Regions from separate parts of the Enterococcus sp. AMC2644 genome, predicted to be linked through region 1. Evidence: riboswitches for the same ligand, from Rfam matches in the RefSeq annotation. Region 1 holds a riboswitch; the other holds the start of a gene.

Region 1 (3,194 bases):
GAATAATAAGCCATTTGCTAATAATTCATTGGTAATTTCATTGGTAATACAATGAATCAATGGCGCTTTTTTCAGAGGTAAATACTGCGCAAGTGTATCTTGCCAAGTTGTCATATTGATACTCCTTTATATAAATGTTGAATTTTTTGAATCGCTGTGATGCTCTTGGCTTTTTGCCAGATAAAAAAGGCAACGACTGAACCAATACAAGCCGCTCCAATAAAACGTGGGGTATACATTAACCAATAAAAATCGCTACTACTACCAGTAAACCAAACCATTACCGGATAAGACAATAAAGAGCCAATAATTCCTGTACCAATAATTTCCCCGACCATCGAAGAAACAATGGATGGATACAAGCGATACCCCAGCCCTGCTAGGAAAGCTCCGAACACTGCACCAGTTAAGGCTAACGGCGGAATTCCCAATAACGTCATCCGAATTAAACCACAGACCAAAGCCATAATCGTTCCGTAAACTGGACCTAATAATACGCCAGCTAATACATTCATCACACTCGACATTGGTGCCATACCTTCAATTCGAAACAATGGAGATAAGACCACATCTAATGCAACCATCATCGCTAGATAGGTTAATTTCTGTAATTTTTTATTTTCCATAATATACTCCTTTATTTGTTGAAATTATATGCCATATTCCAAAAAGCCTCTTCCATCTTCACGCTAGTCACAAATGCAGCAATCATTTGTTGACGTTCGAATGCTGTAGCTTTTTGATATAAGCTATTTAACAATTCTTGTTCTTCTGCAACAATTGCCATGCTCTCTGGTGTCGTACAAGTATCAAGCCAACGCTGATAGATAGGGTGTGGCGATTCTCGTAAGGTTAAGCCAATTTCTTGATACAACCAAGCACAAGGTAGTAAACTCGCAAATGCTGTAGCAACAGAATCGTTCAATTGTTGATGCATGTGACTTACATACTCTTGAGGAACCATTGCAATTGGTGTTTGTTGTCTTTCTTGTTGTGTAATTTGGAGTGCTTCAAAAAAAGTTTCACGAATATTAATTTCTCCAGCTATCAAGCGTTTCGCCCCTTGTTGCATCATCTTCTTTATTTTTGGTAGCGTCGTCTGTTGAGCAATGGCTAGATAAACCGACTGCAATGATTCTAAATAATAACAATCTTGTAATAGATAATAACGGAAACAACTTTCAGGTAAGGTTCCCTGATGTAATTCTTGAATAAATGGATGTTTCAAGCTACGCTCCCAGCTTTCTTGTGCAGTACAGCGGGCGATTGTCACAAAATTCATTGGGTTTTACCTAATCGTATCTTTGGGAACAAAGATTGTCGGATTCATCCGATAAAGTATTAATAATACAATTGTCGTTACAATCGCCGTTGCTAGCCCGCTGATTCCATTCATCACTAAAGAAAAGACGACCGGACTCATGCCCCATAGCGCATACGAACCCCAGAAAACCCAACCAGCGACAAAATGCCAAAAATAACGAGCCAATGCGCCAATCATTACACCAGAAATGATTTGTTTGTGAGCAGTTGATTTGTCACCGTTAGCAATCGCTGTTTGTAATTTAGCAGCTGCAATACCTGTTAGACCGGCAAAAGTAAAAGCGATTGGATATTCAATTAATACCTGTATCACACTTAAAAAGAAGACTTTGCCCGTTGGAAAATGTAACAGCCCCCAAATAAATGCTGCTAATAAGCCGGCTTTAGGACCGCGGCGCAAGGCGTAAACTGCAATGGGGATTTGCCCAAGCGAAATGGAAAAACTTGAACCAATATCGACTGGAATAAACGATAAGACCATTGCTAAAGCTGCTAAAATGGTGCCTTCCACCCAAATTTTTGTTTTTGATGAACCCATAAAAAAACTCCTCCTTTAGAATCTTCACAATTCACAAAGGAGAAGTAAATGACAGTTATCATGTACACTTCAACTCATCACAATTCCTACGCTCGAATGATCGAAACAGGTACGGAGGGTTTAGAGTAAACTCAATCTCAGCCCAAATGGACTCCCCTTTGCGAGTAGATTCTATTTAATTTTTAATACAGCAAAAGCATAGCACAGTTTTTAGGTAATGAAAACCTTAATGTAATTTTTTTATTATTAAACGGACAATTTTTTTTGAAAGATTGACATTGTAATGGTTTCAAGTATTATTAGGTGTAATAAAAGAGAGGAGCGCTGATATGATTATTAAACCAACTCTTGCTGAAAAGATGAACATCTTTTTTGACAAGGAGAACCAACCTAATGAGCGTGTCACTATGGGCTTAATTACATTACAACCTGGTGAAAAAAGTCCAGCAGAAGGTTTTGCTCGCCACGACCAAGATGAATATTCTTATATTATTTCGGGAACGGCACATACCATTTTAGAAGATGGACAAGATTTAATTGGCAAACCTGGTGATGCGCAATTAATTGAAAAAGGAGAAGGTCACATCAATTACAATGACGGAGACGAACCAGCAGTGGTTGTCTGGATGTTAGTCGACCGTCACTAAACTAGGAGGAATAAAATGAATAAAAAGGGACTTTGGTTAGGTGCCCTAGCAACTTTAGCATTAGTCGGTTGTTCAACAGGGAAGCCAAAAGAAGAAGCAACACCAATTAATTTAATGTCTGCATCGGAATTAACAACGTTAGACACATCAAATATGTTAGATTTTCCCGATGCAATTACACATACTGCAGCCTTTGAAGGTTTGTATGCCTTAGATGAAAACGATGAAGTAATTCCCGCAGTGGCGAAAGAATTGCCTGAAATTTCTGACGATGGTAAAATTTATACGATTACTTTACGTGATAATGCTATTTGGAGCAACGACGAGCCAGTAACTGCTCATGACTTTGAAGCGGCCTGGAAAAAAATGATTGATCCCAAAAATGCCTTAATCTATAGCTTCTTACTAATCGATACGGTCGAAAATGCCGAAGCAATCGCAACCGGCGAAAAAGAAGTCGATGAATTAGGTGTAAAAGCACTCGACGATTACACCTTAGAAGTGCATTTAAGCGAAGCAAAACCATATTTCACATCCTTGCTCACTTTCCCTACATTCTTCCCACAAAATCAAACAGCCTTGAAAGAGTTTGGTGATAATTATGGGAAAGATAGTGAGAGTATTGTCTATAACGGACCTTTTATTGTTGAAAATTGGAAGCAATCTGGAACAAGTTGGGATTTAGT
Region 2 (3,194 bases), 210 kb from region 1:
GCGAATCGGATTTGATGATGCGCGAAAACCTGAACAATCAGAAATTGATGAAGCATTGAAGCATATTGATTATCATAAAGTTACTTTCAATGATGCAGATAAATCTGTGTATCTGGAAGAAAAAGGGATGATTATTGATTTAGGTGCAATTGCTAAAGGGTACATTGCCGATGAAGCAGCAAAAGTGTTGAAAAAAAATGGTGTAACATCCGCAATTGTTGATTTAGGGGGCAATATTTTAGTTGTTGGTCACAGTTGGCGTGGAGAAAATGAAGATTGGAATGTCGGCATTCAAGATCCTAATAACGCGCGTGGAACAATTTTAGGCTCAATCAAAGAAAGCGACAAAACGATTGTTACTTCAGGAATTTATGAACGTTACTTAGAAGTAGATGGTGAAAAATACCATCATATTTTTGATTCTAAGACAGGGTATCCCTATGATAATGATATTGCTAGTGCAACTGTTATTACGGAAAAATCCATTGATGGTGATGGTTTGACGACAGTTATTTTTGATAAAGGTGTCAAAGCAGGTCTGGAATATATTGAACAAAATACACCAAAAGGCACGGATGCTATTTTTGTTACCAAAGAAGGTAGAGTATACGTGACTGATGACATTAAGGACACTTTTAAGTTAGATAAAGATTCTGGCTATACAATGGGTGACCGCAGCGAACTTAAATAGCAATCTAGGAGGAAAAAATGTCACTGAAGAATTTTTTAGAAGTTGTTGAGATCCGTACAAAAGTTGCGAGTCTTTTTCCATTTCTTATAGGGGTGCTGTATTCATTAGCACATTTTAATGAATTTCATGGGTTTTATACGGTGTTATTTTTCATCGGCATGTTAACTTTTGATATGACTACTACTGCGATTAACAATTATATGGACTTTAAAAAAGCGCAATCGGAAACGTATAAATATGAACAAAACGTGATCGGTCGTGAACGAATCTCTCCAGCATTGATTCGTAAAATGATCTTAATTATGTTAGGCATTTCAGCGATTATTGGGTTATTGTTAAGTATGATGACTGGTTGGCTGTTTTTAATTATGGGTGGCGTAGTTTGTTTGGTTGGAATTTTCTATACATTTGGTCCAATCCCTGTTTCACGCATGCCTTTAGGCGAAATTGCTAGTGGTTTAACGATGGGCTTAGGCTTATTTGCGATGACGGTTTATTTGAATACAGTGAATCAACGCGTGTTTTACCTAGATATTAGTTTTAAAAATAACAGTTTTTCCTTAGCTGGCCAATTCTGGGGCATCTTGGCAATTTTTGTAGCTTCTTTACCTTTAGTTTTTACGATTGCAAATATTATGTTGGCAAATAATTTACGTGATTTAGAAACGGATATCGAAAATAATCGCTATACATTGGTGTATTACATTGGTCGTAAAAAAGGCGTCCAACTTTTTCAAGTAATGATGTATGCTTGTTATGCTACGATTTTATTAGGGTTTTTATTTTGGGTATTCCGTTGGCCAATCTTAATTGTGTTTATTAGCTTGCCAAAAATTCGTCGCAACTTGATGAGTTTCCAAGAAACATTGCCACATCCTAAAAGCTTTGGCTATGCTATTCAAAATATGGTATTGTTTAATGCCAGCTATGCATTAGCATTACTATTGAGTTTACTTTTTTAGAGTAGACGCTTGAATAAAGGTATGCTATACTTTAAAAAAATTGAATATAGAAACATTTGGGGTGCTGTATAGCTGAGATTATACCCATTGAACCTGAAACAGTTAATACTGGCGCAGGGAAATGTGTTTATTATTGTGATGAGTGCCTGACTAAGTTTATTTAGTCAGGTTTTTTATTTGCATGATCTGTCGATGAGCAGGACTCCTTTTGCTTCTATTTTAGAATGAAAGGAGTCTTTTTTATGCAAAAATGGTCATTGCAACAAGTAGTTTTGCTTGCGCTTTTAGCGTTTTTATTTGGTGGGGTATTTATGGGGGCGGGTGTACTGTATTCATTATTAAATGCTGTATTAACGCCTTTGGGGCTTAGTCCGTTTGCCAATGAAATATTATTTGGATTATGGACGATGGCAGCACCAGTCGCTGGAATTTTAGTGCCCAAAAAAGGAAGTGCAACGTTAGGAGAACTATTAGCAGCTTTAGCTGAAATGCTTTATGGTTCTTATTTTGGTCCAGGTGTTTTATTATCTGGTCTGATTCAAGGTTTTGGAACGGAACTAGGATTTATACTGACAAAATATCAACGTTATGACAAAGTTACTTTATTTTATGGAGCGATTGGTACTACCGTCTTAAGTTTTATCTTTGAATTTTTCAAATTTGGTTATGGAACATATGGCTTAGGAATGGTCATGGCGTTGTTAGCCGTTCGTTTTGTTTCAGTGGTCTTTTTTGGCGTATTTCTAGTCACACAGATTATGAAAATCTATCAAAAAATTCAAAATGCTAAGGTGTCTGTTTCATGATTGAATTGAAAGAAGTTACTTTTCAGCAGCAACAACAAGTGATTTTTGATCATTTGTCATTTAAATTTCCAAAGCATCAATTTACATTGATTACAGGAGACAGTGGTAGTGGTAAATCAACATTATTTCGATTGATTGCTGGTTTTGCTCAACTGCCATATACGGGAGAAATTTTGTTAAATAATAAAAATTTAACAACTGCTTCGATGAAAGAAAAAGCTCAAGCAGTTGGGATGGTTTTTCAAAATCCCAGTCAGCAATTCACCATGCGAACACTGCGTAAAGAAATCATTTTTGCATTAGAAAATTTAGGTTTGCCTGTTTCTGAAATTGATTGGCGAATGAAGCAGGCATTAGAACTAGGCGAGACAGCGCATCTTGCTGATAGAGAGCTGAATCAATTATCTGGAGGCGAGCAGCAACGAGCTGCATTAACAGTCATTTTAGCCATTGATGCACCTATTTTATTATTGGATGAACCCTTTGCTAGCATTGATCCTGAATCACGATTGCATTTCATTCAAAAATTAAAACAATTACGTACTCAAGGAAAAACAATTATTTTGAGTGATCATGAGTGGTTAGGTTATCAAGGGGTTGTTGACCAAGTCGTTGAATTGAAAGAGGGCGCATTGCATTTGTGTTCTCTCGATAAATTAGATCAAGGGACTCCGAATTTTCGTCTGAGTCAATCAGAATGTAACATGCCCTCGTTTTTTGACTTAGAAAAAGTGC

Evidence for each region. A riboswitch is a leader RNA that binds a small molecule or an ion and turns the genes downstream of it on or off. The one in region 1 is predicted to bind thiamine pyrophosphate.
Region 2: it holds a riboswitch for thiamine pyrophosphate, as region 1 does, so the genes downstream of both, AC4BC5_RS07635 (ECF transporter S component) here and thiT (energy-coupled thiamine transporter ThiT) in region 1, are expected to answer to the same signal.

What each region holds. Positions count from the first base shown of each region.
Region 1 covers NZ_CM177095.1:1,353,396-1,356,589, forward strand. The annotation lists gene thiM (hydroxyethylthiazole kinase) at 1-114, opposite strand, end outside; gene thiW (energy coupling factor transporter S component ThiW) at 111-626, opposite strand; gene tenA (thiaminase II) at 638-1,282, opposite strand; gene thiT (energy-coupled thiamine transporter ThiT) at 1,289-1,861, opposite strand; TPP riboswitch at 1,928-2,029, opposite strand; gene AC4BC5_RS06620 (cupin domain-containing protein) at 2,191-2,508, shown strand; gene AC4BC5_RS06625 (peptide ABC transporter substrate-binding protein) at 2,524-3,194, shown strand, end outside.
Region 2 covers NZ_CM177095.1:1,559,729-1,562,922, forward strand. The annotation lists gene AC4BC5_RS07625 (FAD:protein FMN transferase) at 1-691, shown strand, start outside; gene menA (1,4-dihydroxy-2-naphthoate polyprenyltransferase) at 709-1,653, shown strand; TPP riboswitch at 1,701-1,790, shown strand; gene AC4BC5_RS07635 (ECF transporter S component) at 1,896-2,459, shown strand; gene AC4BC5_RS07640 (ABC transporter ATP-binding protein) at 2,456-3,194, shown strand, end outside.